One region of the Bacillus pretiosus genome, then DNA from elsewhere that is predicted to be linked to it. Evidence: a T-box and tRNA genes for the amino acid it is inferred to sense, from the RefSeq annotation. Region 1 holds a T-box; the other regions hold tRNA genes.
The links. A T-box is a leader RNA that pairs with one kind of tRNA and senses whether it is charged. The one in region 1 lies ahead of trpS (tryptophan--tRNA ligase), so its partner is inferred to be a tRNA-Trp.

Region 1 (9,525 bases):
TAAACTCTGGTCCTTTCCAGAATGCTACTGGGAACCACCCAAGTTTTACCCCTACGAAATATTGTAGTAATGCGGCGAATACGAACGATGGTACCGACATCCCGAGTACGGAAATAATTGTCGCCCCATAATCGACCCACGTATTGTTACGAAGTGCCGCAACGATTCCTAAAATTAAACCGATAAATGTTCCTAATATAATCGCTTGTAAACCAAGTTGTGCTGATGGTCCAATGCGATCCACAATCATATCTGTTACTGGACGGTTATCATATTGGAATGATACCCCTAAATCACCTTTTGCTAAGTTACCTAAGTAACGTGCATATTGAACTGGTACTGGATCATTTAAGCCATATTTTTCAAGAATGATTTCTTTTTGTGCCGGTGATAGTTTCTCCTGGTTTTTAAGCGGAGAACCCGGAAGTAATTTCATCAAAAAGAAAGTCAGTGTAGTAATTAAAAATAATGTCAAAGCCATGTACACGAAACGTTTTAATACATAACGTCCCATAGTCAAGCACCTCCCCGTTTTTCTCAAAAGCAATAAGATAGTTTAAAATATTCTTACTTTTATTTTTTTAAAATAAGAGCATACGCCCATCATAGGCATATACCCTTATTCATGATGGAAACCATTTTTAGTTTTTTAGTTCAACCCACTTATAGCTAAATTCTCCGCCATATTTATGTTCTAATAGGCCAGTAATTGAGCCACGTTGTAAATAAGCTTTTCCTGGTTGATATACTGGAGCAATCGCTGCATCTTCAAGCAGTTGTTTTTCTGCTTGTAATAATGCATCCCAGCGAGCTTGTACATCAACTTCTGTTTTCGCTTTTTTAATTAAATCATCATACGCTGCATTTGCATAATTTACTTTGTTTTGCGCATTACCTGTCGTATACATTTCAAGGAATGACATTGGATCCATATAATCTGGACTCCATCCCGCGTATGACATTGCGTAATCTCCACTTGCTTCAAGTTTTAATTTTTGTGCAAATGGCTGCATTTTTGTTGAAACTGTTAAACCTGGTAAGTTCTTTTCAAATTGGCCTTTTAAATACTCTCCGATTTTTTTAGCATCATCAGTATCAAAGTTTAATAGCTCTAACTCTACTTTGTCTACACCAAGTTCTTTTTTACCAGCTTCCCAGTATTTTTGAGCTTCTTTAATATCCTCTTTTATAAGCTTTCCGTTTTCTTCACGGAAGTCTTTTCCATTCGGACCTTTTGCTAAGCCTTTCGGAACAAAACCATATATCCCCTCTGAACCATCGTTTAAGATAACTTTCCCGATATTTTCACGCTCAAAGGACATTGCAATTGCTTTTCGGATATTTTTATTTGCTAAAAATTTATTCTTTTCATTTAAGCGAATAAATTGTGTAGATGGTCTCTTAATCGTTTTAAAGTCAGCATCTGATTTGTATTTGTCTACAAACTCTGATGTTAAGACTACACGATCAATTGCTTTCGTTTCATATAAATTTATAGCAGTTGAACGATCCTTAACAATATTGAAGTTTATTTCCTCAAGTTTTACTTCTTTATTTTCCCAATACGTTGGATTCTTCGTAAGTTTGAAGCTTTGTTCATGCTTCCATTCATTTAATACGAATGGACCATTATAAAGTGTCGTATTGGATTCTAATCCAAATTTTGCTCCTTGTTCTGTTACAAACTTCTCATTCAAAGGATACAATGTTGGATAGACTGTTAAACTTACAAAATAAGGAACAGGGTTATCTAATTCCACTTCAAGTGTATAATCATCAATTGCCTTTACACCAAGCTCTTCAACTGGCAATTCTTTTTTGTTAACTTTCTCCGCGTTTTTAACATCAAATAGTATGTAAGCAAACTTGGCACCTGTGTTTGAATCTACAGCTCTTCGCCAAGAATAAACGAAGTCTTTCGCTGTTACAGGTTCACCATTAGACCATTTCGCATCTTCACGTAACTTAAACACATACTTTTTGCCATCCTCTGATTTCTCATAAGATTTAGCGACACCTGGAACAAGCTTATCGTCTTTCCCCAGACGATATAATCCTTCCATTGTGTTATTCATGATGTTAGAAGATGCTGCATCTGTTGATAACGTCGTATCCATAGTTGGGATTTCAGCTGTCTCGGTTAGATTTAACACTTGCTTGTTTGAGGATTTTTCTTTTGCGCCTGCTTTATTATCCTCTTTTTGGTAACTACAAGCTCCTAACATACTGACAGTCAACGTCGATGCAAGTAATAACGGTATCTTTTTCTTCATGTTGTGTTGCCTCCCCTAATTGCACTTCCTGTACCCTCACTTGTAAAAAAGTAGAATTGAAAGAATAATCTCCAAGTTTCTACAATTTTCATTATACATATAATATAACAATTGTGAATATAATTTTTTGTTTTTTTGTTAAAATTTTTAATAAAATGTTTATTTTTTTATTTTTTTGTAAAGGGATACGTTAACATTGCTACCATCATCTTAAAATCAGACCTTTAATTGCGTATAATTTTCAAAAAATTAATTCTAGTACATATTATAGCTTTTATAGTATAATAATTCTAGTAATATTTTGACGGAGGGGAACATTTTGAATAAAGTTTTTTTTCATACTTGTATACTAATTTTCATAGCGATAATCGCTTCTAGTATTGGCGCAATCCTCGTTTCATCGCGATTTTTGTTGAATTTTGTCAATATATCGTTTTATGCCGCACTATTTTTTATTCTTGTCGGCGGTTTTTTATTCATATTTCAAAATGGATTTTTTAACGTAACAATTTACGCCTTTCAAAGAGTGTTTGGTACGAACAAAAAAATTGACTCTTTAATTGAAGAAGCAGAGGAACCTGTCGATAAGAAAGAACGTATTTATAAAACATATTCATTCAAATGGACGTATCCAATTTGTATTACAGGTATCGTTCTTGGGTTGTTCTCAACCCTCATTAGCTTTACTATTTTGATGTAGTTTGCAAACACTATCCCATATGATATAATAATCAGCAAAACATTTTGTTATAAAACTTTAGTTCTTTCATATTAAAAGAGCTTAGGTAACAATAAATAAATTTATATGTATGCGATGATAAAGAAGAGTACATATTGAGGCAATTTCAGAGAGCTTGTGGCTGGTGTGAACAAGTAATTGCGCAGTATGGAATGGGCTTTTGAGCACCAAACCGAACCGAAAGTAGTAGGCTTTGGCGTTATATCCAAACGTTATTATGGATTAGAGAGATTTCACAGTAGTGAAATAATTAGGGTGGTACCGCGGTCCATTCGTCCCTATAGTTTTTGGGATGAATGGGCTTTTTTGTTTGCCTTCTCTTCCCCATCACGCATTCAAATTTAGGAGGAATTACTTATGTCAGTTATCTTTTCTGGTATTCAGCCGAGTGGAACGATTACACTTGGAAACTATTTAGGAGCTATGAAGCAATTTACAGAGCTTCAAAATGAACACGACTGTTATTTCTGTATTGTAAACCAACATGCGATTACAGTACCTCAAGATCCCGTACAACTTCGTAAAAACATTCGCAGTCTTGCTGCACTTTATGTAGCATGCGGCATCGATCCTGAAAAAGCTACTTTATTTGTACAATCAGAAGTACCAGCACACGCTCAACTAGGATGGATTATGCAATCAGTTGCTTACGTTGGAGAATTAGAGCGTATGACTCAATATAAAGATAAATCTTCTGGTAGAGATTCAGTTCCAGCTGGATTACTAACGTATCCACCATTAATGGCGGCTGATATTTTACTTTACAACACTGAAATCGTACCTGTTGGTGATGATCAAAAACAACATATGGAATTAACACGCGACCTAGCAGAGCGTTTCAACAAACGCTTCCGTGAAGTGTTCACTGTTCCTGAAATTCGTATTCCAAAAGTAGGAGCTCGCGTTATGTCATTAACAGAACCTACGAAAAAAATGAGTAAATCTGATCCGAATCCAAAAGCAATGATCAGTATGCTTGATGAACCAAAAACAATTGAAAAGAAAATTAAAAGTGCTGTAACTGATTCTGAAGGTATCGTGAAATTTGATAAAGAAAACAAACCTGGAATCTCTAACTTATTAACAATCTACTCTTCATTCTCTGGAAAAACAGTTGAAGAAATAGAAGCAATGTACGAAGGAAAAGGATACGGAGACTTCAAAGGCGACCTAGCAGCAGTAGTCGTAGAAGCAATTCGTCCAATCCAAGACAAATATAACGAACTAATCAACTCACCAGAACTAGACGAAATTCTAGACAAAGGTGCCGAAAAAGCAAACCGCGTTGCATTCAAACAACTACGCAAAGTAGAAAACGCAATGGGACTAAGCAGAAAACGTAGGTAACATATAAAGCGGAGGCGACTGTTTAGCCCTGACGGCTAAGGTTCTTTCCCACAGAAGGTGCTTTTTACCTTCTCGTGGGGAAGGTTCTTAGACGCGAAGGGCTAGGAGCCGGAGCTGGATTTCTTATAAAGCGGAAGCGGCTCGCTTAGAATGTGAGGGGGATGGAGCTCCTGACGTAGAGGCGCTTTTTGCCTCGCAGGAAGGCGCGAAGCCACCGAACATTCTTGCCGCTGGAGCTAAGTTACAACAAATTAAAAAACCGCCAATTGGCGGTTTTTTTAATTTACCTTTTGCTCGTTTTCCATTTCCCATAACTTTTCAAAAAATGGCTGTCCTTTTACGAGACGCTCGCATAATTGTTCGTGCTTCTCAGACCAGCCTGTTTTCGCTTCATCATACAGTTTAGCCCAAATATCTTCAAATTCCATATGTTGAACCATTCCGTATGCTGATGGATCCCACTCTGTGAACCAATAGCGAATTTCTGCTGTGTTTTTCGTTGTATGTAATTGATCTAACGCCATAAATAATAATTGTTTCAGCTGTCTTTCTTTACGAGTTAAGCCATTCATAATGAAAGGTGATGGTGATAAAATATGATGTTCTTTTTCCATTTCTTCTACTTGGAACTCATACTTTTCTGCTTGTACGTTTTCTACCATCTCATATACCATCTGCTCTTGGCGCGGTATAAGTCTGCTCTTTCGAATTGGTACATTGTAACCAATTGTGTCAATCGCAATAATTCCTTTTCCATCTGTAACAACAAAGCAATACTCTTGCTGCAAACGTTCATGATTTTTACGAATATATGCCTTATGATGTACGTCTTCCAACAATTTTTGCGGAAGCTCTAACAATTCGTCCTCGATGTAATGATATAATGTGGCATCTACTTTTAATAATGGCACTTGATCTAATAGCTCAATCGTATCATCTTTCCGCCATTCGTAAAAATGACAAACGTTATACCCATTCTCTTCACCTTCAAACCAATTTACCCATACATCATGTAGATATAACATTCACTACCCCTCACTTCACTACTGTTTGTATCAATCATTATGTTCAATTTTTCTTAACTTTATTCCACCTAAGGAAATATATTCTAATTATTATTTTTTCTTCTATTAATACTAAAAAAAACAGGAAATAGAGCTCCTGTTTTTTATATATGAAATGTATTTGCTTTATTCAATATTTCTTTTGCATCTATAGATAATAAAGAAAGTGTATCTTCTCCTTCCAATGTCACACAATCTTTGACAATATGAAATCCAAGCGCATAGCCCAGCATCTTTGGATAAGAGTGAAATCCATTTAATAAGATGTCGTGCTCCCTTGTTCCTCGTTTTATACTTATTCTTTCATGTACAACATTTTTCCAATAATAAATAGCCTCTTCTTTTGAAAGATACGTCGTCCACGGTGCATTGTTTTTTTCTGAATATCTTTCCGTTACCGCTTGCTCAGCTAGCCCTTCCATAATCATCGTATCAAGTAATGTATATTCTGTTTCTTTCGTCTCAATTTGATGTAACCTGCATATGTGATGATATTCATGCGCCAATAACACCTTTAATTCTTCCACCGAATTCCGTCCACATACGAATAAGAAAATAACGTGACGCATAGATAATCCCGCCCTACCGTTATACTCTTCTTGTACAGTTCGATTATAGGAATCTGATAATAAAATAAAGACAGGGACATCTGGACCTTTTAACCAGGTTTTCAGTTTCTCATACTCCGTACGTAACTCTTTCCAAACTTCCTTTTCCTCTAACTCTTTTACTTCTTGTTCTCCTCGTATAACTGGGCGGTACATACCTTTAGAAATTAAAAAGCGATACAACCTGTCTTTTGGCAGCGGGATATACTTCGTAAACTTTTCACACAGCTTTTCTGGCCGTCCATAATATAGATGTAACCACTCAGCAGTTTCAACAATCCCCATCTTTATCCCTCCTTTTTCTTATGTATATGCAAAAGGAGAAAAAGACGTAAAAATAAATAAGGAGTTTTTTCGCAATATATTGCGAAAAAACTCCTTATCTCATCTATTATTTATACGATTTAAATACTAATACTGCGTTATGACCACCGAATCCTAGTGAGTTACTTAATACTGCATTTACTTCTTGTTGTCTCGCTTTATTCGGTACGTAATCTAAGTCACATTCTGGATCTGGTGTTTCATAGTTAATTGTTGGAGGGATTACTCCGTCTGTAATTGATTTAATTGAGAAGATCGCTTCAACAGCACCAGCTGCTCCTAATAAGTGACCTGTCATTGATTTCGTTGAGCTAATTGCTACTTTGTACGCATGCTCACCGAACGTTTCTTTAATTGCCATCGTTTCATACTTTTCATTCGCATCCGTACTTGTACCGTGCGCATTAATGTAATCAATATCTTCTGGCTGTAGACCTGCATCTGCTAAAGCTTGACGCATTGCACGCACGCCGCCTTCACCGCCAGGAGCCGGCATTGTAATATGGAATGCATCACCAGTTGCACCGTAACCAGCGATTTCCGCATAAATGTGAGCACCACGAGCTAATGCGTGCTCTAATTCTTCGAGAATTAAAATACCTGAACCTTCACCCATTACGAAACCACTACGGTTTTTATCAAATGGACGGCAAGCTGTTGCTGGATCTTCATTAAATGTTAATGCTTTCGCTGAACTAAATCCTGCAAATGCCATACTTGTTAACGGCGCTTCTGCTCCGCCTGTTATCATTGCATCAGCATCACCGCGTTGAATTGCTTTAAATGCATCACCAATTGAGTTTGCACCAGATGCACAAGCCGTTACAGAACAAGTGTTAATTCCTTTTGCTCCTGTTGCGATCGATACTTGACCTGCTGCCATATCTGGGATCATCATTGGTACGAAAAATGGGCTCACGCGGCGCGGACCTTTCTCAGTAAAAATCTTAAATTGTTCTTCGTATGTTTCCATACCACCAATACCAGAACCAATCCATACACCAATTCGAGGTCCGTTTTCTTCTGTAATTTCAAGCTTTGCATCTGCAACTGCCATTTTCGCTGCTGCTACTGCATATTGTGTAAAGCGATCCATACGGCGCGCTTCTTTTTTATCAATATATTTCTCGACTTCAAAGTCGTTAATTTCTGCTGCTACTTTTGCTGGAAACAGTTCCGGATCAATTCTTGTAAGTCGTCCGATTCCAGATACACCCTTTTTAATGTTTTCCCACGCTGTTTCAACATCTGTTCCGATCGGTGTAACAGCTCCTAGTCCTGTAATTACGACCCTCTTTTTCTCCATACAAAATACACTCCTTTTTTTCTCTCAGTCCTTATTTACCCCAACGAAGAGCAACTGCTCCCCATGTTAATCCGCCGCCGAAACCAACAAGTATAATTAAATCACCATCTTGAATACGTCCATTTTGCAATTCCTCTACCATTGCAATTGGAATTGAAGAAGCTGATGTATTACCAAACTTTTCAATTGTCATACTCATTTTTTCTTGTGGTAAATTTAATCTCTCTCTTGCAGATTCCATAATACGAATATTCGCTTGATGTGGTACTAAAAAATCCACATCCTCTTTCGTAAGTCCCGCTTTTTCTAACACGCGAAGACAGGAATCACCAAGTTGGCGAACAGCAAATTTAAAGACTTCTCTGCCGTTCATCATAACATACTCGTCTTGATAAAGATGCTTACCGCCGCTTCCGTCTGCTCCTAATTCGAAAGATAGAACGCCTCTTCCTTCTGAAACCGCCCCCATTACGATAGCACCGGCTCCGTCTCCAAATAGTACTGCTGTATTTCGATCATTCCAGTCTACAATTTTAGATAGTTTATCACTACCAACTACTAATACATTTTTATAAGTTCCCGTTTGAATAAATTGCTGCGCTGTAATCATTCCGTACATAAAACCAGCACACGCTGCACTTAAATCCATTGCGGCTGCGTGTTTTGCGCCAATGGCTTCTTGAATGACACAAGCTACTGCTGGGAATGCTCGATCTGGTGTTACTGTTGCCACTAAAATCAGGTCGATATCCTCTCCGCTAATCCCGGCATCTTCAAGTGCTTTTTTAGAAGCCTCTACCGCCATATATGAAGTATCTATTGTATCATCGGCAATGCGTCTTTCTGCAATTCCCGTTCTCGTACGAATCCATTCATCAGATGTATCTACGATTTTCTCTAAATCGTGATTTGTGACTACTTTTTCTGGCACATATCTTCCGATCCCTAAAATGCCCACGTTCACATCGCAGCCCTCCGTTTTATATCAATTATTATGACTTGGTACTAATTTTAAAACATAAATGTATTTTTGTCTAGAATATATTTCAGCTAAAACATAAATCCAGCATTATTCACTTTATTGTTTATTAAAAGAAACAGAAACATACCTTTCCTGTTTCTTTTGAAATATAAAAAGGCCCGAACCGCTTCTATCCACGGTTCGAGCCTCTCTTCCCTTCCAAAAAAGAAGGTTTTATTCTTTATCTGCTTTCCCAAGCTCATATGCTTCGTTCATAACTTTCATCAATAACTCTAATACTGGTTGTGCTTTCTCCATATCAAGCGCAATTCCATTCGAATCTAAGATGGCCTTTGCTTCTGGTAAATGCTTCATTGCGATTTGTAAAAATTGCATGCTTTTCTCATTCATATTATGTTCTTCCTCTCCATTAAAACTTTCACATACATAGTGTAACACGCTCGCTATCCTTCGTATAACTCTTTATATTTTTTCATATGTGCCAATTGTTTATTTAAACCGTATTCTAACGGGGTATTTCTTTTTATCGAAATAACCTCGACAGCATCATTTCGTTCTTCCTCATTCTTTTTATTCACTTTATCCGCTGCACGTAAAAGGTTCATACCTTTTTTCCATAATGACTTTTTACCACTAAGTAAATTGTATATGCCGAGATGCTCCTCGTTCATTCCATTTTCCCATAAGTATTCACATACATCTTCCACGTACAATAGATCACTTCCATTTTCCTCGCTCGCATAATGGCACTCTTTCTCATCCAGTTCTGATAAAATGAGCTGATGATACATCATAAAAGATGGTTGCCATGGCCCATATAATGTAGGAACTCGAAATACACTATATGGTGCCTCTCCTTTTTTCAATCCTTCTTCCACTTTC
Region 2 (9,525 bases), 410 kb from region 1:
ATTGTCAACAAAATAACAAAACTATATAATACTTATATTCTATCTTAGAAATTATTATCCTAATTAATTGGATAAAAAGGAATCATTATCCTCAAAAAATTTATTTTTATATTGATTTCATATTACATTTATGTGAATACACCCACTATATTATATCTTTATACTATAATAAAATTACAACTATACAACTAGAGGAGGTCTCTATTATATGAATATGAAAGCTACTGCTTTAACAGCAACTACTGTCGCAATTGCCTCTTTACTTCCTTCTATGGGAGAAACAAATGTACAAACAGCCAACGCTGAACAATTATCTAATGTGAAAACTGGATATGTCAAAGTCGATCAAGTAGCCTTACATACAAAAGATAACGCAAATAGCTCATCAATTGATACAATTCGCTTTAATACGAAGGTAAACATACTTGAAACAACTAATGGCTGGTATAAAGTATCTGTTAATAATAAAGTAGGTTACGTACAAAAAGATGCTATTCTACTAAAAAACAAACTTCAATCTAATAATCAATACATCGTTAATGCCAATGCATTAAACGTTCGTTCTGAACCTAATTTAGAATCTTCAATTTTAGATGTATTACCAAATGGGAAATTCGTTACCATTCAAGAAGAACAAGGCGAGTGGTATAAAATTTTACATAATGGCAAAACAGGTTACGTACAAAAAGCATTCGTATCTAATGGTTCACAGCCTTTAGTAAAAGGCATCACAGTTCAAACTAATACGAAATACACAGTTGCAACACCTAAACTTAATGTACGTGGCAACGCTAGTACAAGTGGTGCACTACTTGGTTCATTACAAAATGGTACACAAATACAAGTAGTGGAAACTGTAGGAACTTGGTATAAAATTCGTTTTGGCACAGGATACGGATACGTGGCAAAACATTATGTGGTGCAAAATCAAATGCAATCACAAGCTCAAACGGCTCAACCTACTTCCATTCCAGCAGTTTTCAAATTCCCTACTCAAGGAAGAATTAGCTCAACCTTTGATATACGTTGGGAACAAATGCATTATGGTATAGATATTGCGGCTCAAGGTAATGTCTCAATCCAGGCGGCAGCTGCAGGTAAAGTTGTGAAATCATATTATTCAGCTAGCTATGGCAATGTTGTGTTCATCGCCCATCAAATAAACGGGAAATTATATACAACAGTCTATGCACACATGAAAGATCGCACTGTACAAGCTGGTGATCAAGTACAAGCTGGACAATTAGTAGGTCATATGGGAAACACAGGTCATTCATACGGGCAACATCTTCATTTTGAATTACACAATGGAGAATGGAATTTTGAAAAAACAAATGCAGTAAACCCACTGCCATATTTAGTTAGGTAAATTGTATGCAACGCAATATCAATATACCTCTCTTAATTGAATACTTCGCCTTTTTAGGTTTAATCTGTTGTTTAATCATTTACAATACAAACACTGTATTTTTATCTATTATCATTGCTTTTGTTACTTTAGAAATTATGATGGAATCCTTTCAAGTACAACTAAAACAAAAAATTGCTCATATATATAATGCCATCTTTCTATTAAGTGCCCTAATAACAAATATTATTAGTAATGGTTTTTATTTATCTACCGTATTTCCTGTATTCTTTATGGCTGTTTTATTATTCATAGCTAGATACATTCATGTCCCTAATACCAAAAAACACGAACAAGAAGCTTAGAAAGAGGAGACACTGTGTACCGATCTTTCAAAGATAATCCGATAAAATATATATTGAATTTATACACAAAAATAAATACTTTTTTTGGTATACAAGGAAGTAATACGGCACAATTTCTCCTTTATGGAATGTTATTTCTCGTCTTAATTGCGTTCTCCTTGCTTTACTAATAAAAAAAGGATCTCACATAAACTTGAGATCCTTTTTAATTTATATAGAAAATGCTCTTTATCCGCAAGCATATTTTTCATAAATAAAGCTAAGATTATATTTTTTCTCTAAGCTCATTCTTTGTTCATCATCACACCAATAGAACAGAATATCATGAATTGTTGCATAACGCTTATTTTTAAGAAATAGTTTAAAGAATGATGGTAAACAATCATGTAATTGTATAAATATATAATTGCGTAATATTTCTTCTTTATATTCAATGCCCTTACAAATATACAATAATTCTTCACAATAATACGCATGTTGTGGAACTTGAATCATTTCGAAAAATGGCACATATGATAATAGTTTTCCGATGAAATGATCATATCGATCCATTATTCCTATCGTCATGTGCTCCATCATATCTTTCATTACATATAAATAATCATCTACATGAGTAGTCTTGAGTGGGTCTAATCGATCTGAAATTTGAGAAAGTACAGCTCTTTGACAAGCTAACACCGCTTGACTAGGTCCATAGTATGATAGGAAGTCTGTACACTTACGATATTTTCGTAATAAGTCATGTGTATATAAGTCATATACAAAAGTATTACAATACATTGCTAGACTCATCATATCACTATTTAATTGCTCTTTTGATAGAGATTTAGCTCTCTTACACATATAAAAGAATGTAAATTCTAATACTTCTTTATGGGATAATAAATGTTTACAGTCCGTTATACATTTCTCATTAAATTTAACTCTATCCCAAATTGCTACATCCTCATCAGTTAATTCACCAATACGATATTTAATAATTAAATAGTTTAAAGCAACCGCTTGTGTCAAAAGATCCCACGTTTCATATTCCAATGAAGTGTGAACAAACTCAGCTAGGCCTTGAGTTACCATAAAAGTATTTGCTTCTTCATACCAGCCAATCTCTTGGCATAAACGAAGAATACGTAATAAAGTTGGAATTTCATCTTTATGAAACTGTGGTAAATTTTTTGCTTTATCCATTCCATATACGATAAATGCCGCTAAATTTTCTTCTTTATAAAATTCTTTTTCTTTCCACACTAATATAGTTCTTTCTTTCCCTTCACCTTTCGGATGACAAGGTACAAGTAAAGAAAATAATTCAGCGAAATTATTTGGTTCTATATATGTATCTGTAACCAAATTCCAATTTGGATCGCGCTGTATAGCCCTCATATAATTCCCCTTCCCTTTTGTCTACATAGGAAATATTAATCCATTATTACATCATTAACAATAAATATTGTTATATTCGAAATCTATCATAATACTTATATCTATCAGTATATCATTTTTTCTCTTATTTAAAATTAGGAATGACAAATTTAAATAAACTGTTGAAATTACTAACTGTATACTTATTATATAATGGCTCAGATACATCATGCTAACATATTAGCTTAACCCTATATACTAGAATAATGTATCTGATTTTTATACGTAACTTATTCCACTAATTAAAGTCTCACTTCATTCCGTATGCTCTGATATTTCACTTAAAGCAAATCCCGCTTGATCATCTGCCGATTCTTTTATAGCTAAATCTCCTAGTGCTAACATCCCAACGAGTTGACCACTCTCAACTACTGGCAATCGTCTAATTTGATACTGTGCCATTAACTCTGTAGCCTTTTCAATAGGTTCATCTGGAGAAACTGAAACAATGTTTGTTGTCATTACATTTGTAATTTTATTAGATCCAGGATGTTTCTCAGCAATCCCTCGAACAACTAAATCTCGATCCGTAACAAGACCAACAACTTGCTCATTTTCAACAACCGGAATCAATCCAATCGATTCTTCTTTCATCTTTACAGCAGCCTCATATACATTGTCTAGCGGTGTACAATGTACAACATCAGTACTCATAAAGTCTCTCACTCGTGTCATTTTTGTCTCCTCCTTTTTATACATACCATAGCTTTTCCTAAATCCCTTTATTTATTTCAGGAAAATCAGTTGATAAAGGAGGATTCCACAAAATAAAAAAAGAGTCAGCATATTGCTGACTCTTTTTTTTATGACCCGTACGGGATTCGAACCCGTGTTACCGCCGTGAAAGGGCGGTGTCTTAACCACTTGACCAACGGGCCATGGCTCCGCAGGTAGGACTCGAACCTACGACCGATCGGTTAACAGCCGATAGCTCTACCACTGAGCTACTGCGGAATAATATATGGTGGGCCTAAATGGACTCGAACCATCGACCTCACGCTTATCAGGCGTGCGCTCTAACCAGCTGAGCTATAGGCCCATACACTTTTACAGGGGCAGTAGGAATCGAACCCACACTGGAGGTTTTGGAGACCTCAGTTCTACCTTTAAACTATGCCCCTAAAGGATGCCGACTAGAGGACTTGAACCCCCAACCTACTGATTACAAGTCAGTTGCTCTACCAATTGAGCTAAGTCGGCATAAAAAAATGGTGGCTCGGGACGGAATCGAACCGCCGACACGAGGATTTTCAGTCCTCTGCTCTACCGACTGAGCTACCGAGCCAACATAAATGGCGGTCCCGACCGGGGTCGAACCGGCGATCTCCTGCGTGACAGGCAGGCATGTTAACCACTACACCACGGGACCATTTGGTTGCGGGGACAGGATTTGAACCTGCGACCTTCGGGTTATGAGCCCGACGAGCTACCGTGCTGCTCCACCCCGCGACAATATAATGTTTTTTTAAAAAATGGAGGAGGTAGAGGGATTCGAACCCCCGCGCGACTCTCGCCGCCTGTCGGTTTTCAAGACCGATCCCTTCAGCCGAACTTGGGTATACCTCCATGAAGGAAAAAATAAAAATTTTATTATTATATGTATCTAAACCATTTAAAAAGAAAATGGAGGAGGTAGAGGGATTCGAACCCCCGCGCGATTCTCACCGCCTGTCGGTTTTCAAGACCGATCCCTTCAGCCGAACTTGGGTATACCTCCGAGACATATAATAAATAAAGTGGAGCCTAGCGGGATCGAACCGCTGACCTCCTGCGTGCAAGGCAGGCGCTCTCCCAGCTGAGCTAAGGCCCCATGTTTTTGGGAATATCGGGAAGACAGGATTTGAACCTGCGACCCCCTGGTCCCAAACCAGGTGCTCTACCAAGCTGAGCCACTTCCCGTTAATAAAAGCGCGCCCGAGAGGAGTCGAACCCCTAACCTCTTGATCCGTAGTCAAACGCTCTATCCAATTGAGCTACGGGCGCATATGGTGCCGAGGGCGGGGGTCGAACCCGCACGGTGGTCACCCACCGCAGGATTTTAAGTCCTGTGCGTCTGCCTGTTCCGCCACCCCGGCATGTCATATTGAAAATTGGAGCGGAAGACGGGATTCGAACCCGCGACCCCAACCTTGGCAAGGTTGTATTCTACCACTGAACTACTTCCGCAAGACATGTTTGAGTTATTTTATTAAAAGTGCGGGTGAAGGGAGTCGAACCCCCACGCCAAAGGCGCTAGATCCTAAGTCTAGTGCGTCTGCCAATTCCGCCACACCCGCATATTTATTTAAAATGGTGAGCCATGAAGGATTCGAACCTTCGACCCTCTGATTAAAAGTCAGATGCTCTACCAACTGAGCTAATGGCTCTTAATGGCTGGGCTAGCTGGATTCGAACCAGCGCATGACGGAGTCAAAGTCCGTTGCCTTACCGCTTGGCTATAGCCCATTAATTAAGAATGGTGGAGGGGGGCAGATTCGAACTGCCGAACCCGAAGGAGCGGATTTACAGTCCGCCGCGTTTAGCCACTTCGCTACCCCTCCGACATATATGGTGGAGGATGACGGGATCGAACCGCCGACCCCCTGCTTGTAAGGCAGGTGCTCTCCCAGCTGAGCTAATCCTCCATTTTGCCTGGCAACGTCCTACTCTCACAGGGACAAGGTCCCAACTACCATCGGCGCTAGAGAGCTTAACTTCCGTGTTCGGTATGGGAACGGGTGTGACCTCTCTGCCATCATTACCAGACTATATTCATTTAAGACAAGAATCATTTTAACTTATTTAACTTTTAAAGTCAACAAGTTTTTTATATTCTTTCAAAACTAGATAACATCGCTTCATATTATATGGTTAAGTCCTCGATCTATTAGTATTCGTCAGCTCCACATGTCACCATGCTTCCACCTCGAACCTATCAACCTGATCATCTTTCAGGGATCTTACTAGCTTACGCTATGGGAAATCTCATCTTGAGGGGGGCTTCATGCTTAGATGCTTTCAGCACTTATCCCTTCCGCACATAGCTACCCAGCTATGCCCTTGGCAGAACAACTGGTACACCAGCGGTGCGTCCATCCCGGTCCTCTCGTACTAAGGACAGCTCCTCTCAAATTTCCTACGCCCACGACGGATAGGGACCGAACTGTCTCACGACGTTCTGAACCCAGCTCGCGTACCGCTTTAATGGGCGAACAGCCCAACCCTTGGGACCGACTACAGCCCCAGGATGCGATGAGCCGACATCGAGGTGCCAAACCTCCCCGTCGATGTGGACTCTTGGGGGAGATAAGCCTGTTATCCCCGGGGTAGCTTTTATCCGTTGAGCGATGGCCCTTCCATGCGGAACCACCGGATCACTAAGCCCGACTTTCGTCCCTGCTCGACTTGTAGGTCTCGCAGTCAAGCTCCCTTATGCCTTTGCACTCTACGAATGATTTCCAACCATTCTGAGGGAACCTTTGGGCGCCTCCGTTACACTTTAGGAGGCGACCGCCCCAGTCAAACTGCCCACCTGACACTGTCTCCCGGGTCGATAAGACCCGTAGGTTAGAATTTCAATACAGTCAGGGCGGTATCCCACCAGCGCCTCCACCGAAGCTAGCGCTCCGGTTTCAATGGCTCCCGCCTATCCTGTACAAACTGTACCAAAATTCAATATCAGGCTACAGTAAAGCTCCACGGGGTCTTTCCGTCCTGTCGCGGGTAACCTGCATCTTCACAGGTACTATAATTTCACCGAGTCTCTGGTTGAGACAGTGCCCAAATCGTTACACCTTTCGTGCGGGTCGGAACTTACCCGACAAGGAATTTCGCTACCTTAGGACCGTTATAGTTACGGCCGCCGTTTACTGGGGCTTCAGTTCAGAGCTTCGCTTACGCTAACCCCTCTCCTTAACCTTCCAGCACCGGGCAGGTGTCAGCCCCTATACTTCGCCTTACGGCTTCGCAGAGACCTGTGTTTTTGCTAAACAGTCGCTTGGGCCTATTCACTGCGGCTTTCCGTTAAGAAAGCACCCCTTCTCCCGAAGTTACGGGGTCATTTTGCCGAGTTCCTTAACCAGAGTTCTCTCGCACACCTTAGGATTCTCTCCTCGCCTACCTGTGTCGGTTTGCGGTACAGGCACCTTTTATCTCGCTAGAAGCTTTTCTTGGCAGCGGGGAATCAAAGACTTCGCTCCATAAGGAGCTTCCCCATCACAGCTCAGCCTTCACGATAAGCGGATTTGCCTACTTATCAGCCTAACTGCTTGGACGTGCACAACCAATCGCACGCTTCTTCTATCCTTCTGCGTCCCTCCATTGCTCAAACGATAAAGAGGTGGTACAGGAATATCAACCTGTTGTCCATCGCCTACGCCTGTCGGCCTCGGCTTAGGTCCTGACTAACCCTGAGCGGACGAGCCTTCCTCAGGAAACCTTAGGCATTCGGTGGACGGGATTCTCACCCGTCTTTCGCTACTCATACCGGCATTCTCACTTCTAAGCGCTCCACCAGTCCTTCCGGTCTGACTTCACTGCACTTAGAACGCTCCCCTACCACTGATACCATTGGTATCAATTCGCAGCTTCGGTGGTGTATTTAGCCCCGGTACATTTTCGGCGCAGAGTCACTCGACTAGTGAGCTATTACGCACTCTTTAAATGGTGGCTGCTTCTAAGCCAACATCCTAGTTGTCTAAGCAACTCCACATCCTTTTCCACTTAATACACACTTTGGGACCTTAGCTGGCGATCTGGGCTGTTTCCCTCTTGACTACGGATCTTATCACTCGCAGTCTGACTCCTAAGGATAAGTCATTGGCATTCGGAGTTTGACTGAATTCGGTAATCCGATGAGGACCCCTAGTTCAATCAGTGCTCTACCTCCAAGACTCTTACACTTAAGGCTAGCCCTAAAGCTATTTCGGGGAGAACCAGCTATCTCCAGGTTCGATTGGAATTTCTCCGCTACCCACACCTCATCCCCGCACTTTTCAACGTGCGTGGGTTCGGGCCTCCATTCAGTGTTACCTGAACTTCACCCTGGACATGGGTAGATCACCTGGTTTCGGGTCTACGACCACGTACTAAACGCCCTATTCAGACTCGCTTTCGCTGCGGCTCCGCCTCTTCAGCTTAACCTCGCACGGGATCGTAACTCGCCGGTTCATTCTACAAAAGGCACGCCATCACCCATTAACGGGCTCTGACTATTTGTAGGCACACGGTTTCAGGATCTCTTTCACTCCCCTTCCGGGGTGCTTTTCACCTTTCCCTCACGGTACTGGTTCACTATCGATCACTAGGGAGTATTTAGCCTTGGGAGATGGTCCTCCCAGATTCCGACGGAATTTCACGTGTTCCGCCGTACTCAGGATACATTCAAGAGAGAACGAAGTTTCGACTACGGGGTTGTTACCCTCTACGACGGACCTTTCCAGGTCGCTTCGTCTACCTCGTTCCTTTGTAACTCCGTATAGAATGTCCTACAACCCCAAGAGGCAAGCCTCTTGGTTTGGGCTATGTTCCGTTTCGCTCGCCGCTACTCAGGAAATCGCATTTGCTTTCTCTTCCTCCAGGTACTTAGATGTTTCAGTTCCCTGGGTCTGTCTTCCTTACCCTATGTATTCAGGTAAGGATACCATACCATTACGTATGGTGGGTTTCCCCATTCGGAAATCTTCGGATCAAAGCTTACTTACAGCTCCCCGAAGCATATCGGCGTTAGTCCCGTCCTTCATCGACTCCTAGTGTCAAGGCATCCACCGTGCGCCCTTTCTAACTTAACCAAACTAAAAATTAAAAAATATGAGCTACACTGTTATCTAGTTTTCAAAGAACATACATTTATATATGAGAGATAGTTCTCTCAAAACTGAACAAAACGAAACACGGAAACTTATATTGATGAACAGCGTTCATCAATTCTCCATAGAAAGGAGGTGATCCAGCCGCACCTTCCGATACGGCTACCTTGTTACGACTTCACCCCAATCATCTGTCCCACCTTAGGCGGCTGGCTCCATAAAGGTTACCCCACCGACTTCGGGTGTTACAAACTCTCGTGGTGTGACGGGCGGTGTGTACAAGGCCCGGGAACGTATTCACCGCGGCATGCTGATCCGCGATTACTAGCGATTCCAGCTTCATGTAGGCGAGTTGCAGCCTACAATCCGAACTGAGAACGGTTTTATGAGATTAGCTCCACCTCGCGGTCTTGCAGCTCTTTGTACCGTCCATTGTAGCACGTGTGTAGCCCAGGTCATAAGGGGCATGATGATTTGACGTCATCCCCACCTTCCTCCGGTTTGTCACCGGCAGTCACCTTAGAGTGCCCAACTTAATGATGGCAACTAAGATCAAGGGTTGCGCTCGTTGCGGGACTTAACCCAACATCTCACGACACGAGCTGAC
Region 3 (9,525 bases), 610 kb from region 1:
TTAATAATATGAAAGAATTTATATTTCATTTGTGGTGTATATTTACTAGAATCTTCATAGTTCCAATAACGCCGACGGCTATTCGCTGAATGTGCATTTACAAGTGGCATACCATCTGCGTCTTTTGCTACTACAATCGTCGTATGATTCCACCTACCATCATCCTCGAAATCATAAGCGATGACATCACCAAGAATAAGGTCCTCTGGCCTTTCTACCGCTTCAGCTCGAAGCCCTGTTGTAGCACCTGACAAATACCAATAAAAAGAGTGTGCGACAGCCCAGCTCCAACTCCACTGATTCTCCCTTTGCCACCATCCTTTGCGAATATTAGGATATCCATTCATTGGTACTTCTCCAGTATGAAGACATTGAGAAATAAAATTCGTACAATTATCAGGGAAATTACGATATACAGGGTTTCGATCATCCCACCAACGCTCTGCATATTTAACCGCCTCTAAACGGTTGTACTGATAAGAACCATACTTCTCTTTTGTAACTTCCCTTTCTAACGTCTCACTCATTCCAACTGCTTCTGGCACTTCAATAGCATAATCACCTATTACCCGACTATTATTTAAACAAACTCTTCGTTTTAGTTGTTCCTCTTCGATATAAAATAATTCTTTATGTTTAATTAAATATTTAAAATGTATTTGATAATCAATTTCTTGATGATTGCTATTATTTAATTGTCTCATGAAAGAAACATCCGCAGTTGCTTTCACTATCTCTGCATTACGCTTTTGAAACAATTGTTTCTTTCTCTGTGCTATTTGTAATAAATCTTCAGCAATACCATCTACATTTGTTCGTTTCTCTGTTACATATGCTAAAAATTGTTGTACTTGCTTTTCAATATTTATTTTTACAACCATTTCGTCTCCCTCCCATATTACAATATGAAGAAGGGAGATATTATCTACTCTTTTTTCTGCGCTAACAATTCAAGTCCGCGATTCATTTCATGAAGAACCTCTTCATCTTTCTCACGTTGCATCGCTTTTTCAATAGCTTCGCCCACGCCATCTCCACCAATTTTCCCAAGTGCCCATGCTGCTGTTCCGCGAAGTACTGGTCTTGGATCGTCTTTCATAACACCAATTAAATCTGGAATTGCTGATGCCTCTTTAAAATGCGCAAGTGCCAAAATTGCATTTCGTTGCAACGGCTTTTTACCTCTCCATGAACCAGACATAATTCCATATTTCTCTTTAAAATCACGATTGCTAATTGTTAAAAGTGGTGTTAATAACGGCTTAACTAACTCAGGATCTGGTTCCATCTCAGGATGATTATGAAAATCCATTCCTTTATTTTTCGGACAAACAGTCTGACATGTATCACATCCATAAATACGATTTCCTATTTTGTCGCGGTATTCTTCCGGTAGGAATCCTTTCGTTTGTGTTAAAAATGCAATACATTTCTTCGAATCTAACTGTCCTCCTTGTATTAAAGCGCCTGTAGGACAAACATCAATACATTTTGTACAACTTCCACATTGATCTTCTATCGGCTGATCTGGTGGGAAGGGAACGTTTGTAATTATTTCTCCTAAATATACATACGAACCAAATTCAGGTGTAATAATAGCGCAATTCTTACCACTCCATCCAATACCGGCACGCTCCGAAACAGCTCGATCACTTAATTCACCCGTATCAACCATTGACTTAACTTCTATATCGGGAAGTTTTTCGATTAAATATGCTTCTAATTTTTGCAAACGATCTCGTAAAACAAGATGATAATCTTGTCCCCAAGAGGCACGACAAAAAATACCGCGGCGTTCTCCGCGCTTACTTAATGGTGCATTTTTTAATTTTGAAGGATACGCTAATGCAATCGCAATAATTGATTTTGCACCAGGTAGTAGAAGCTGTGGGTTCGTTCTCTTTTCTATATCAGACTCTTCAAATCCCGATTGATAATTTAATTGTTGTTGCTGGATTAACCTCTGCTTTAATTCCTCAAATGGTGAGGCACTAGCAAAGCCTATTTTATCTATACCAATTGTTTTACTATACGCAATGACATCTTGCTTTAATTGTTCAAAATCCATTCCTAATCGCCTCCTCAGATGAATCCATCCCTTATGTAACGACTATATTGGTTAGCAATTCACTTTTGGAATACTATTCTTTACTTCTATTTTCGCATACAATTATGTTTTTCAAACATTAAAAAACGCAATGCCTCGTTTATCTTAGAAACGAAACACTGCGTTGATCACAATTTATAGAAAAACATTTAATAAAATTTGGAGCGGGTGAAGAGAATCGAACTCTCGACCAGAGCTTGGAAGGCTCTTGTTTTACCACTAAACTACACCCGCAAATATGAAATAAATATAAGATATTAGAATAACTTATGTAAAGTAGTATAGCATGTAAAAAAAACGGAAGCAAGAATTTTATCGAAAAAAGTCGAAAAAGTGATGAGTATCTCATCACTTTTTCAATTCTTTATCAATCGCCTTCTTCATACTATCCAAATCAGGGTTTGCAAGATTTCCGTTTATATATACTGAAGGAGCACCTTGAACTTTTAATTTTTGAGCACGATCTGAATCTTTACGTACTTTTTCTTTTATTTCTTTACTGTGTAAATCTTTCTTAAATTGTTCTACATCAACTTTCGGAAGCTTCTCTTTCACAATGTTAAGAAGTAATTCTTCTGTAATCCATTCTTCCGTGTCTTTCTTTTGACTTTGATAAATCTCATCGTAGAAAATCCAGAATGAATCTTGATCTTGTTTATAAATTGCTTCACCAGCTGCTGCACCTAAATCAGAGTCTTTTCCGATAAATGGGAAGTTAATAAAGTATAACTGCACTTTACCTTTATCGATATACTCTTCTTTTAATCGTGGTAATACTGTTACATCCCAAGTACGACAAGCAGGACATTTGAAGTCTCCAAATTCAACTACCTTAACTGGGGCATCATCTTTCCCTAAAGATTGTTGTGTGGAATAAGCAAACATCTCATTCCCTTTATCTTTTTTGTCATTTATGATGCTATACGCAATTGTTCCGATTACAATCAATACTGCGATAGAAAAAACTACACCAAGAGCCATGAGTTTATTTGATTTCATATACATTCCTCTTTAAATTCATATTCTGTATACAGCATTGTACACAATACACATAATATCAACACTTATATACGTCACGCAATGAACACGCTCACATAAATTACAAAAACACAATAATTGTGACGATATTGTGTCACAATTTGTCACAATTTATTCAAAAAAAGGAAGCTCCTATGTAGGAACTTCCTTTAGCTTACTGCTTTTTCACGAGCACTCTTTAACATCGACTGCTCTGTTTTTATATCATGACGAATTACTAACTTCTCACTAACTGCTTGCACATACTCATTATGATTGATATAGCCTTCTTTCTCCATTAATCTCAAAACGACATTTCGTCTCTCTACGGCCTTATCATAATTTTGTGCAGGTGAGTAATAAGCGGGTGCCTTTACTACAGCAGCCATCATTGCACTTTCAGCCAACGTTAATTGGCTCACCTTTTTACCGAAGTAAAGGTTTGCTGCTTTTTCAATTCCCCATGCTCCTTCTCCGTAATAAATATTACTTACATACAATTTTAAAATTTCATCCTTCGTAAATGTCCGTTCAATTTTTTTCGTATAAAAAATTTCTTTCCACTTACGAGAAAATGTACGTTCATTCGTTAAAAAGGCATTTTTGGATAACTGTTGTGTAATTGTGCTTCCGCCTTGCACAACACCACCAGCTTTTATATTCTCAACAGACGCTCTGACAATCGCTATATAATCTAAACCGTTATGATGATAAAACCTTTTATCTTCTGTCGCAATAAATGCATGTGTTAATGATTCTGGCACCTCTAACTTAGCAGGTACATGTAATTTACTAATATCACTTTGCTCGATCATTATATTTCCAATGAATAATAACGTACAACTTAACAATAATAATAAAATAATGGCTTTATAAAAGAATTTAGTCATTGGATTTAATGCAACTTTTTGATGATAGTTCACCCTAGATAATACTCGTTCTTTCATCTTAAACACCTCTTTTCCACACAGCGTATAACTCTTACTTTAAGAATACCTTGTTGTAAAAAAATATCCCATCGATTTCTCTTACACGTACCTTACATCATTGTAAGGTATAAAAAAGTATTGTATCACAGTCCTTTTTTATCTACTATTCATCTGAAATATTGAATATAGATTATGCTAAACCAATAACAGAGTATACCTTAAGCCTATACTTCCCTATTAAAACATCCTATTTTCATTATATCATCTACAAAAATATATATTTGTAAGTATCTAGTAATCTAAATGTATACAATATATCATACATTATACAGAACAAACGTTCCTGAAATCAATACTAGCACTATTATTATTTTGACCTTTTTCTTAAACAGTATACAAAAAAGAGTAGTGATTTGATTGTATCTCAAACCGGCTACTCTTTTCTTCACAATCTACCTATTAAATTATATGGCTGCACTTCCCACGTTTCGTACGGAATACAATGTGTTGCTCTCATCGCATCAAGCGTTCTGGATTTCATATGAGGACGCGTTATATACTCATCTATATTCTCTTCATTTAAAACAACAAATTTAGCCTCTTGTATTTCTTCAGGCTGAATTTGTATTTCACCGCTCACGTATGCCACTTTAAAAACAACACCTAGAATGTGCATGGAAGCATTATAATAAACTCCTGTAATACCGATAGGCTTCACCGTTAATCCTGTTTCCTCTTTTATTTCCCTACAAACAGCTTGATCGAGCGCTTCTCCTTCTTCCACCTGTCCTCCTGGCAACTCCCACGTATCCGATCGCCAATGTACTTTAGCTAATAACACTTCGTCTTTTTCATTTGTTAAATAACCTGCTACAGCAACGATATGCTTTGGTGTTTTATGTTCCATATTAAACCTCCTAGAAATAATGATTATTTCATATATCCCTATAAGCATATTCCCTGTCTAAAACAAAATACCTTTACTAATTCATCCTCTTAATTAACTTCATGAAAAAAAGCCCCTATCCGTTAAATGAACAGGGGCTTCTATCGTATTATTCTCCTAAGTCTACGTTGTGGTAAACTTGTTGCACATCTTCTAGATCTTCTAATGCATCAACCATTTTTTCAAATTGTACTTGAGCCTCTTCAGGAAGTTCTACATCACTTTGTGCAAGCATTGTTAATTCTGCAACTGTGAATTCTTCAACACCAGCATCTTTAAGTGCAGATTGTACGGAATGGAATTGATCAGGTTCAGCATACACGATAACAGAATCTTCTTCTTCTAGAATGTCACGTGCATCAACATCTGCTTCCATTAAAATTTCAAGAACTTCATCTGATGTTTTACCTTCAAGACCGATAACAGCTGTCGCATCAAACATGTAAGCTACAGAACCGTTTACACCCATGTTACCACTGTTTTTGCTAAATGCAGCTCGTACATCTGCTGCAGTACGGTTTACGTTATTTGTAAGTGTATCTACAATTACCATAGATCCATTTGGTCCGAATCCTTCATAACGAAGCTCGTCATAATTTTCTTCTGAACCGCCTTTTGCCTTTTCAACTGCACGATCAATAATTGTTCTTGGTACGTTGTATGTTTTCGCACGTTCTAATACAACTCTAAGCGCTTGGTTTGATTCTGGATCTGGCTCGCCTTGTTTTGCTGCCACATAAATCTCACGTCCAAATTTCGCGTATATACGGCTTGTATTTGCATCTTTTGATGCTTTTTTTTCTTTAATATTATTCCATTTACGACCCATACTTTCCACTCTCTTTCCCGTTTTAAATCTACATAAAAATATTAATATGAAATATAATGTGTATTCAACACATTTTTAAAAGAAATATAAAAAGTTCATTTTTGATTCATATTACAGACATAATATAAATTACTATCATTTTGTTCTTTCGACAAGTTATATTATACATGAATTTCTACATTTATTACGAATTTTAGAAGCACATAGTATAATTTAACAAAAAAGACTCTAACAGAAATGTTAGAGTCTTTTTATATAGCCGATACATATTTCCATAATATTCCCATAACTACTTTCTATTGTTGTATAATAAAAAAAGGAAAAAATTTGAAGAGAGATGGAGGGAGAAGTATGACACATTCACATGAGAAAAAAGCACATGGTCTGAAAGGAATAGGAGAGAAGTTAAACCCAACTATCTATCAAGTGAGATTCATGAAATTAGATGAACCAATTCAATTTGAGTCATTTCCTGAATTAAAGGAATTAGGAGATTGGTTGAGTACTTCAACGCACATGTGGGCGTGCCACTCAACTATGTACAAGTACAACAAAGAAGAGTTTGAAAAGAGGTTTTTAGAAATTACAAACTTAACCGTTGATAATGTACTAATATCTACTGGTGCTGTCGGATTTAACTTCATGTCACCGGGTTGGAGAAATTCTCTCTAGAGTGCTCGAAGGGAATATTGTATATACAATATTCTGCTGGAATTTTATAGAATATCACAATTAAAAGGATAAAAATGAATGTTTGTTTTTATCCTTTTAATGTTTCGCAGTCTACTCACCGTACACTTTTTGTACTTATTTTGTCATATAATGAAAAGAAAATACAAAAAAACTCTATACTAATTGTATAGAGTTTTTTTCGCCGTTCATGATACCGATGGTCGGGGTCGAACCGACACTCCCGAAGGAACACGATTTTGAGTCGTGCGCGTCTGCCAATTCCGCCACATCGGCACAAAAGAAAGGCGGCAACCGGATTTGAACCGGTGGTAAAGGTTTTGCAGACCTCTGCCTTACCACTTGGCTATGCCGCCATGTTAAATTTTATTGGAGCGGAAGACGGGATTCGAACCCGCGACCCCAACCTTGGCAAGGTTGTATTCTACCACTGAACTACTTCCGCAAAATGGCTGGGCTAGCTGGATTCGAACCAGCGCATGACGGAGTCAAAGTCCGTTGCCTTACCGCTTGGCTATAGCCCATCGAATTCTTACTTAATTATATGTAAGTATCAATTAAATTATTTGTAATTTTAAAAATAAAAATGGGGCGACTGATGGGAATCGAACCCACGAATGCCGGAGCCACAATCCGGTGCGTTAACCACTTCGCCACAACCGCCATGTTGTGTAAATATATTTGGCAGGGGCAGTAGGAATCGAACCCACACTGGAGGTTTTGGAGACCTCAGTTCTACCTTTAAACTATGCCCCTATGTAAATGGTGGAGGGGGGCAGATTCGAACTGCCGAACCCGAAGGAGCGGATTTACAGTCCGCCGCGTTTAGCCACTTCGCTACCCCTCCGAAACTTACATGGTGCCGGCTAGAGGACTTGAACCCCCAACCTACTGATTACAAGTCAGTTGCTCTACCAATTGAGCTAAGCCGGCGTATATTATTAAGATAAATGGTGGCTCGGGACGGAATCGAACCGCCGACACGAGGATTTTCAGTCCTCTGCTCTACCGACTGAGCTACCGAGCCTTATTAAAATGGCGGTCCCGACCGGGGTCGAACCGGCGATCTCCTGCGTGACAGGCAGGCATGTTAACCACTACACCACGGGACCATTTGGTTGCGGGGACAGGATTTGAACCTGCGACCTTCGGGTTATGAGCCCGACGAGCTACCGTGCTGCTCCACCCCGCGATAATACTATTCATATAATTTATATGGTGGAGGATGACGGGATCGAACCGCCGACCCCCTGCTTGTAAGGCAGGTGCTCTCCCAGCTGAGCTAATCCTCCAAAAGTGGTGACCCGTACGGGATTCGAACCCGTGTTACCGCCGTGAAAGGGCGGTGTCTTAACCACTTGACCAACGGGCCAAATATTATAAATCCTATGGCGGAGAGCAAGGGATTCGAACCCTTGATACGCTTGTGACGTATACACGATTTCCAATCGTGCTCCTTCGGCCAACTCGGACAGCTCTCCAATGGCTCCGCAGGTAGGAATCGAACCTACGACCGATCGGTTAACAGCCGATAGCTCTACCGCTGAGCTACTGCGGAATAATATTGCCTGGCAACGTCCTACTCTCACAGGGACAAGGTCCCAACTACCATCGGCGCTAGAGAGCTTAACTTCCGTGTTCGGTATGGGAACGGGTGTGACCTCTCTGCCATCATTACCAGACATTATTCTTTTGAGACAATCATTATTATAACTTATTTTCTTTAAAAGTCAACAAGTTTTTTATGTTCTCTCAAAACTAGATAACATTGCTACATATTATATGGTTAAGTCCTCGATCTATTAGTATTCGTCAGCTCCACATGTCACCATGCTTCCACCTCGAACCTATCAACCTGATCATCTTTCAGGGATCTTACTAGCTTACGCTATGGGAAATCTCATCTTGAGGGGGGCTTCATGCTTAGATGCTTTCAGCACTTATCCCTTCCGCACATAGCTACCCAGCTATGCCCTTGGCAGAACAACTGGTACACCAGCGGTGCGTCCATCCCGGTCCTCTCGTACTAAGGACAGCTCCTCTCAAATTTCCTACGCCCACGACGGATAGGGACCGAACTGTCTCACGACGTTCTGAACCCAGCTCGCGTACCGCTTTAATGGGCGAACAGCCCAACCCTTGGGACCGACTACAGCCCCAGGATGCGATGAGCCGACATCGAGGTGCCAAACCTCCCCGTCGATGTGGACTCTTGGGGGAGATAAGCCTGTTATCCCCGGGGTAGCTTTTATCCGTTGAGCGATGGCCCTTCCATGCGGAACCACCGGATCACTAAGCCCGACTTTCGTCCCTGCTCGACTTGTAGGTCTCGCAGTCAAGCTCCCTTATGCCTTTGCACTCTACGAATGATTTCCAACCATTCTGAGGGAACCTTTGGGCGCCTCCGTTACACTTTAGGAGGCGACCGCCCCAGTCAAACTGCCCACCTGACACTGTCTCCCGGGTCGATAAGACCCGTAGGTTAGAATTTCAATACAGTCAGGGCGGTATCCCACCAGCGCCTCCACCGAAGCTAGCGCTCCGGTTTCAATGGCTCCCGCCTATCCTGTACAAACTGTACCAAAATTCAATATCAGGCTACAGTAAAGCTCCACGGGGTCTTTCCGTCCTGTCGCGGGTAACCTGCATCTTCACAGGTACTATAATTTCACCGAGTCTCTGGTTGAGACAGTGCCCAAATCGTTACACCTTTCGTGCGGGTCGGAACTTACCCGACAAGGAATTTCGCTACCTTAGGACCGTTATAGTTACGGCCGCCGTTTACTGGGGCTTCAGTTCAGAGCTTCGCTTACGCTAACCCCTCTCCTTAACCTTCCAGCACCGGGCAGGTGTCAGCCCCTATACTTCGCCTTACGGCTTCGCAGAGACCTGTGTTTTTGCTAAACAGTCGCTTGGGCCTATTCACTGCGGCTTTCCGTTAAGAAAGCACCCCTTCTCCCGAAGTTACGGGGTCATTTTGCCGAGTTCCTTAACCAGAGTTCTCTCG

Region 2: it encodes a tRNA-Trp, which carries the amino acid that the T-box ahead of trpS (tryptophan--tRNA ligase) is inferred to sense. The anticodon was not compared.
Region 3: it encodes a tRNA-Trp, which carries the amino acid that the T-box ahead of trpS (tryptophan--tRNA ligase) is inferred to sense. The anticodon was not compared.

What each region holds. Positions count from the first base shown of each region.
Region 1 covers NZ_CM129593.1:1,160,034-1,169,558, reverse strand. Annotated here, with positions in the region: gene opp3b (oligopeptide ABC transporter permease) at 1-514, opposite strand, end outside; gene ACU8YW_RS06075 (peptide ABC transporter substrate-binding protein) at 642-2,273, opposite strand; gene ACU8YW_RS06070 (DUF3899 domain-containing protein) at 2,593-2,973, shown strand; T-box leader at 3,079-3,295, shown strand; gene trpS (tryptophan--tRNA ligase) at 3,370-4,359, shown strand; gene ACU8YW_RS06060 (YjbA family protein) at 4,638-5,384, opposite strand; gene ACU8YW_RS06055 (DUF2268 domain-containing putative Zn-dependent protease) at 5,528-6,316, opposite strand; gene fabF (beta-ketoacyl-ACP synthase II) at 6,423-7,661, opposite strand; gene fabH (beta-ketoacyl-ACP synthase III) at 7,693-8,625, opposite strand; gene ACU8YW_RS06040 (ComZ family protein) at 8,857-9,033, opposite strand; gene ACU8YW_RS06035 (NAD-dependent epimerase/dehydratase family protein) at 9,087-9,525, opposite strand, start outside.
Region 2 covers NZ_CM129593.1:748,918-758,442, reverse strand. Annotated here, with positions in the region: gene ACU8YW_RS03875 (SH3 domain-containing M23 family metallopeptidase) at 209-1,369, shown strand; gene ACU8YW_RS03870 (hypothetical protein) at 1,375-1,713, shown strand; gene ACU8YW_RS03865 (DUF3965 domain-containing protein) at 1,942-3,093, opposite strand; gene ACU8YW_RS03860 (CBS domain-containing protein) at 3,388-3,807, opposite strand; tRNA gene ACU8YW_RS03855 (tRNA-Glu) at 3,939-4,010, opposite strand; tRNA gene ACU8YW_RS03850 (tRNA-Asn) at 4,012-4,086, opposite strand; tRNA gene ACU8YW_RS03845 (tRNA-Ile) at 4,095-4,171, opposite strand; tRNA gene ACU8YW_RS03840 (tRNA-Trp) at 4,183-4,253, opposite strand; tRNA gene ACU8YW_RS03835 (tRNA-Thr) at 4,260-4,332, opposite strand; tRNA gene ACU8YW_RS03830 (tRNA-Phe) at 4,342-4,417, opposite strand; tRNA gene ACU8YW_RS03825 (tRNA-Asp) at 4,426-4,501, opposite strand; tRNA gene ACU8YW_RS03820 (tRNA-Met) at 4,505-4,581, opposite strand; tRNA gene ACU8YW_RS03815 (tRNA-Ser) at 4,606-4,698, opposite strand; tRNA gene ACU8YW_RS03810 (tRNA-Ser) at 4,757-4,849, opposite strand; tRNA gene ACU8YW_RS03805 (tRNA-Ala) at 4,870-4,942, opposite strand; tRNA gene ACU8YW_RS03800 (tRNA-Pro) at 4,958-5,031, opposite strand; tRNA gene ACU8YW_RS03795 (tRNA-Arg) at 5,042-5,115, opposite strand; tRNA gene ACU8YW_RS03790 (tRNA-Leu) at 5,119-5,207, opposite strand; tRNA gene ACU8YW_RS03785 (tRNA-Gly) at 5,224-5,298, opposite strand; tRNA gene ACU8YW_RS03780 (tRNA-Leu) at 5,328-5,408, opposite strand; tRNA gene ACU8YW_RS03775 (tRNA-Lys) at 5,423-5,498, opposite strand; tRNA gene ACU8YW_RS03770 (tRNA-Gln) at 5,503-5,577, opposite strand; tRNA gene ACU8YW_RS03765 (tRNA-Tyr) at 5,589-5,672, opposite strand; tRNA gene ACU8YW_RS03760 (tRNA-Val) at 5,681-5,756, opposite strand; rRNA gene rrf (5S ribosomal RNA) at 5,762-5,877, opposite strand; rRNA gene ACU8YW_RS03750 (23S ribosomal RNA) at 5,979-8,900, opposite strand; rRNA gene ACU8YW_RS03745 (16S ribosomal RNA) at 9,047-9,525, opposite strand, start outside.
Region 3 covers NZ_CM129593.1:545,298-554,822, reverse strand. Annotated here, with positions in the region: gene ACU8YW_RS02910 (amidase domain-containing protein) at 1-881, opposite strand, end outside; gene queG (tRNA epoxyqueuosine(34) reductase QueG) at 926-2,068, opposite strand; tRNA gene ACU8YW_RS02900 (tRNA-Gly) at 2,268-2,341, opposite strand; gene ACU8YW_RS02895 (DsbA family protein) at 2,456-3,106, opposite strand; gene ACU8YW_RS02890 (transglycosylase domain-containing protein) at 3,295-4,071, opposite strand; gene ACU8YW_RS02885 (NUDIX hydrolase) at 4,499-4,960, opposite strand; gene ACU8YW_RS02880 (YebC/PmpR family DNA-binding transcriptional regulator) at 5,109-5,828, opposite strand; gene ACU8YW_RS02875 (DUF3884 family protein) at 6,180-6,500, shown strand; tRNA gene ACU8YW_RS02870 (tRNA-Leu) at 6,713-6,794, opposite strand; tRNA gene ACU8YW_RS02865 (tRNA-Cys) at 6,804-6,874, opposite strand; tRNA gene ACU8YW_RS02860 (tRNA-Gly) at 6,889-6,963, opposite strand; tRNA gene ACU8YW_RS02855 (tRNA-Gln) at 6,968-7,042, opposite strand; tRNA gene ACU8YW_RS02850 (tRNA-His) at 7,106-7,181, opposite strand; tRNA gene ACU8YW_RS02845 (tRNA-Trp) at 7,201-7,274, opposite strand; tRNA gene ACU8YW_RS02840 (tRNA-Tyr) at 7,282-7,365, opposite strand; tRNA gene ACU8YW_RS02835 (tRNA-Thr) at 7,376-7,451, opposite strand; tRNA gene ACU8YW_RS02830 (tRNA-Phe) at 7,470-7,545, opposite strand; tRNA gene ACU8YW_RS02825 (tRNA-Asp) at 7,555-7,630, opposite strand; tRNA gene ACU8YW_RS02820 (tRNA-Met) at 7,634-7,710, opposite strand; tRNA gene ACU8YW_RS02815 (tRNA-Val) at 7,735-7,810, opposite strand; tRNA gene ACU8YW_RS02810 (tRNA-Glu) at 7,816-7,890, opposite strand; tRNA gene ACU8YW_RS02805 (tRNA-Ser) at 7,908-7,999, opposite strand; tRNA gene ACU8YW_RS02800 (tRNA-Asn) at 8,002-8,076, opposite strand; rRNA gene rrf (5S ribosomal RNA) at 8,085-8,200, opposite strand; rRNA gene ACU8YW_RS02790 (23S ribosomal RNA) at 8,301-9,525, opposite strand, start outside.